DNA from 2 places in the Paenibacillus sp. FSL H8-0315 genome. Region 2 is predicted to be linked to the other one. Evidence: riboswitches for the same ligand, from Rfam matches in the RefSeq annotation. Region 2 holds a riboswitch; the other holds the start of a gene.

Region 1 (2,406 bases), 430 kb from region 2:
TTCAGAACGGGAAATGACATGGTTGATGACCACAGGGATGTGATGATCGTATAATCCGGCGCCGAGGAAGCTGGCGTGAGAATCAAAGTCGGCATTTTGGTCAGCCAACCCTTTCATGTGGCGCAGCAGGGCGTATTCATCGAGTGGTTCAGATATCGGCATAGTGCCTTGGTAACGTACCGCTTCAGGAATATCGGAGAACAGCTCATCTATAGACTGAATCCCGACGGCCTCCATCATCTCTACGCGGTCCTGTTCTGTCATGGGCAGATAACGGTGCTTCATTAAGGTTTCACTCCTTGGCTTTTTTAAAATATAAGAAAGTACAATTTTCACGCTATACTTTATTCTTCTATTTCTCGCTTAAAAGCTCACCGTCCTTATATGGACGCTAAAGGCGTTTATACTTGTAAAAAGGGGCCTTAATCACTACAGCCTTAAGCTGCTTACCGCGTATCTCTACGTAAACCTCTGTGCCTATTTCACTGTAAGCAGCATCAATCAAAGCCAACCCCAGGTTACGTTTCAGCGTAGGGGACTGTGTTCCGGTTGTGACCTCACCAATCTTAACCCCATCTGCCCAAACAGGATAATGGGAGCGTGGAATGCCTCGATCAATCATTTCTAGGCCGACAAGGCGACGGGGAATCCCAGTTTCTTTTTGCTGTATTAGTGCATCGCGTCCGATAAAGTCTATTTTGTCCAGCTTCACGAAGAACTGTACTCCTGCTTCAAGCGGGGTGATGTCAGCGGATAGCTCCTGACCGTACAGTGGTAATTTTGCCTCAAAACGTAGGGTATCCCGTGCACCCAGTCCAGCAGGTGTTAATCCGTGGGGCACGCCTGCTGCAAGCAGTCCGTTCCATAACGTTTCTGCACCTTCCAGCGGAGCGTAGATCTCGAAGCCATCTTCACCGGTATAACCCGTACGGGAGATAAGTACCTCTACACCGCAAACGGTGGCGCGTTCAATGAAATGGAAAGGCTTGAGTACTGAAATAGGAGCATCAGTAACTTCCGCGAGAATGGTCTCTGCCAGAGGACCCTGCAAGGCGAGCAAAAGCGTCTCGTCAGAGACATTAGTGAGCGTGACTTCGCCGAATTCAGAGGTCAAATGCTCTTGCAGCCATTGGAAGTCTTTGTCGATGTTGGAGGCATTAACGACGAGCATATAATGCCCTTCGCTTAGGCGATACACGAGTAGGTCGTCGACAACTCCGCCATTTGGATAACAGAGCAGCGTATATTGCGCCGCACCATCTGTAAGGCGGCTGACATCATTGGTTGTCATTTTTTGCAAAAAGTCTTCTGCACCGCTCCCAATCACCATGAATTCACCCATATGCGAGACATCGAACAGCCCAGCCTGCTGGCGAACGGCTTCGTGCTCTTTCACGATACCTGTAAACTGTACTGGCAGCTCCCAGCCACCGAAGTCAATGCACCTGGACTCCGCATAAGCGGAATAGAGATCATAAAAAGGTGTTCTTCTCAAAGCATCCATGTCGTCACTCCCCTTGATCTGATTACATACGAAAAAAGGACAGGCAGAAGCAATCATGCATAAATGCACAAATCGCTTTCTGCTCTGTCCTTTGTACCTGAGAGTTACCCTGCCGTAACTAGCTTGCAGGTTTCCCCGTTGGTGATCTGACGCATCTAGCCTTGCGTCTGATGCTCTCCAGAGATACGTCCGACAAAGGTCCTTTTGCCTGAGAGATTCACCCCTGTTAGGGCTTACTCCTTCGGCGCCGTCTTCAAGTGAGACAGTCTCTCCCTATGCCATCATCCGCAATTATATTTCTTCGAGAAACGGTTATTGTCTATAAAAAGACGACAACGTCATTTCTTCTTGTATGTCTCCATTAAACGGGTATAGTCGGGCGCTGTCAACAAGAAAACGTCGAAAAAATGACAAATTTAAATTTCCTGTTAGTAATATTGACATTGTGAGCCGGGATAACTTAGGCTATAACTAAATTTAGAACTCCAAATTGGAAATGAGGCGGCTTGAAATGAGTGAAGTATTAGACAACCTTCTTTACAGCGAAGAGCATGAATGGGCACAGCAAGTAGAAGGGCGAGTAGTACGTGTTGGGATTACGGACCATGCTCAGCATTTATTAGGCGACATCGTATTTGTTGAGTTTCCTGAGGTAGGATCGACCATTTCGGCCGGTGACAGCGTAGGCAGTATCGAATCCGTTAAGACGGTATCGGAGTTGTATTCGCCCGTCTCTGGGACGGTTACCAAGGTGAATGATGGATTAGAAGCTAGTCCGGAGCTTATCAATGATCAGCCGTATGGCGGGGGTTGGATTTTTGAGATTGAAGTTGATGGAGAATATGCTGATGCTGTAAAAGGTCTGTTAGATGCAGCCGGTTATAGCGCGTTAGTTGCTGAAT
Region 2 (2,406 bases):
TGAATTTTGATTTGGCCTGCAATTCCGGCTTCGTCTTTTTATATCGCAAATGGCAAATTAGAACGACGCCCCAAACCCAGATGAAACAAATGGCACTAATTGTTGTCACGATGCCAAAAGCCGTCTCCGGAATCAGCTTACTCAACAAAGCGCCTACAGATAAGACAAGCGTGGATATGAATAAAGCATTACTTGGTACATGATTTTTATTAAGCTTTGCAAAGTTGGCTGGAGCCTGGTCATTTCTGCTTAGATTGTATAGAATCCGGCTTGTTGAGAACATCCCGCTATTACAAGCGGACGCAGCTGAAGTTAATACAACGAAGTTAATAACCCCCGCGGCAATCGGAATCCCCACTAAACTAAATGTTTTAACAAAAGGACTTTCTGCCGGGTTTAGTTCTGTCCAAGCGTTGATGCATAATAAGGCAATAATAGCACCCACGTAGAAAAATAGAATTCGTAAAGGTATTTTATTAATCGCCGATGGGATAGTTTTTTCTGGATTGGAGGTCTCTGCTGCCGATACGCCCACCAATTCCACACCCACAAAAGCAAACACAACCATTTGAAATGAAAGTAGGAACCCTGAAATGCCGTTTGGAAATACTCCCCCATGTGCCCAAATATTACTGAGCGCAACGGTTCCGGTAGTTGTTTTGAATCCAATCACCAGTAAGACTACCCCGATAGCAATCAATGCGAGAATAGTGATTACCTTAATTAAAGCAAACCAAAATTCCAATTCGCCAAAGCTTTTTACCGTTAATAAATTGAGTCCTAATAAAATAATTAAACAAATGACTGCGGGTATCCATTGCGGGATATCAAACCAATATTGTACATAGACCCCAACAGCTATAATATCGGCCATAGCCGTCATGATCCAACAAAACCAATAGGTCCATCCGGTTACAAACGCCGCCCGCGGTCCAAGATAGTCTTCGGCAATGTCTGTAAAAGATTGATAACCTGCTTTAGACAACAGAAGTTCTCCTAATGCCCTCATCACAAAAAAAATAGCGATACCCACAATTAAATAAGCAAAAATGATGGATGGTCCTGCCAGCTGTATAGCTTTACCTGATCCTAAAAATAATCCGGTACCGATGGTTCCACCAATCGCAATGAGCTGAACATGCCGATTCTCTAAATCTCTCTTTAATTCTTGTACTGCCATTTCAAACTCCCCCTTATGTGAAAAAATGTACAAGTAAAAATGATAACAAAAAAGAGATTGGATACGCTCCAATCTCTTAGGTCTAAGAATAATAAATAAAATACATTCCTTTATTCTGACGATGATCAGAATAACAAATGAATTATCTAGTACTCTTCTGTCCTTTTGCCTGAGATTGTGAACCCTTCGGCGCCGGGGGAATCCCCCACGGTCTCTCCAGAAGCTGCTCCTGCTATAGTGTGATCCATAGCAATCATAGCTTGCGAATTATTTAATTGTTATGCCGCTAACTTCATTTTTAATATTTTTCAATACTAATCATTGTCAAATATTTTGTCAATAACATTAATTACCGCTTTATTATTGTTCCATTAACTTTTATTGCACTCAATTAAGGGCTTGTTAGCCAAGCTGCCAATTCTTCTGTCTGCAGGCACAACCTTCAATAGGCGCTCCTTAGCACTCCATGATTGACTAACACCTTACATGTTTTCGTTTGAAGCCGAGCTGCGATTTATCAACTGCCTTTTGAATATTAATTGAAGCATTCAAAATCTTGCTTTTTGCACTACCGGTATGGACTTCCACCGGGCCAACTTCCTTTGCAATCTCAACCGCTTTATCATGAAGCGGCAGATAGGATACGCCCACAGTGTAGATGAAATTGTTCATTGCGTATTTCGTTCGCTCAGGAGCATCATGAATCGTGTTTTTTGCAAGCTCCAACATAGCGGCCAATTTTTCTGCGGAAAATTCACTGTCCGGGCGATTTCCGAGCAGCCAGCAGTAACAGTTCCAGCCCGCCGACATTTTCAGCTCTATCTCACTTGCAATCCATTTATCAGAAACCTCTTGCGCAATATCCGTCTCCGCCAACGTTACTGCCACCACAAAGTCCGATAGCATATAGAAATAAGCCCCAGCAATCCACCGCTCAAAATCCGACTCGGTCATTGCTTTAGGCTCCGCGATCACCCCGGCAAAATACATAGCGTCGTAATTTCCCGTAGCATAAAGCTGCTCGGCCAAGGGTTGATTATGTTTTATTTTTCTGAAGATGGGCTTCATCTGGCCTGTGGCCACACCAAAAAGCGGTTCGTGCGCGCCATTGGATAGATATATTTTCTTGGTGCGTTCCTTGCCGAGAGCTTCAAGCTCTTGCATGACCGTTTCTAAATCCATTGTTCGCACTTCCTTTTTAGATTATTGGCTAGGGACTCAAACTT

The links. Region 2 has a riboswitch for glycine ahead of MHB56_RS14005 (amino acid permease). Riboswitches for the same ligand answer to the same signal wherever they lie in the genome.
Region 1: linked by a shared signal. The riboswitch ahead of gcvT (glycine cleavage system aminomethyltransferase GcvT) and the one ahead of MHB56_RS14005 (amino acid permease) in region 2 are both predicted to bind glycine.

Annotation. Positions count from the first base shown of each region.
Region 1 covers NZ_JBBOTA010000001.1:2,787,033-2,789,438, reverse strand. The annotation lists gene gcvPA (aminomethyl-transferring glycine dehydrogenase subunit GcvPA) at 1-285, opposite strand, end outside; gene gcvT (glycine cleavage system aminomethyltransferase GcvT) at 392-1,504, opposite strand; glycine riboswitch at 1,691-1,789, opposite strand; gene gcvH (glycine cleavage system protein GcvH) at 2,016-2,406, shown strand, end outside.
Region 2 covers NZ_JBBOTA010000001.1:3,220,809-3,223,214, forward strand. The annotation lists gene MHB56_RS14005 (amino acid permease) at 1-1,180, opposite strand, end outside; glycine riboswitch at 1,328-1,410, opposite strand; gene MHB56_RS14010 (DNA alkylation repair protein) at 1,655-2,362, opposite strand.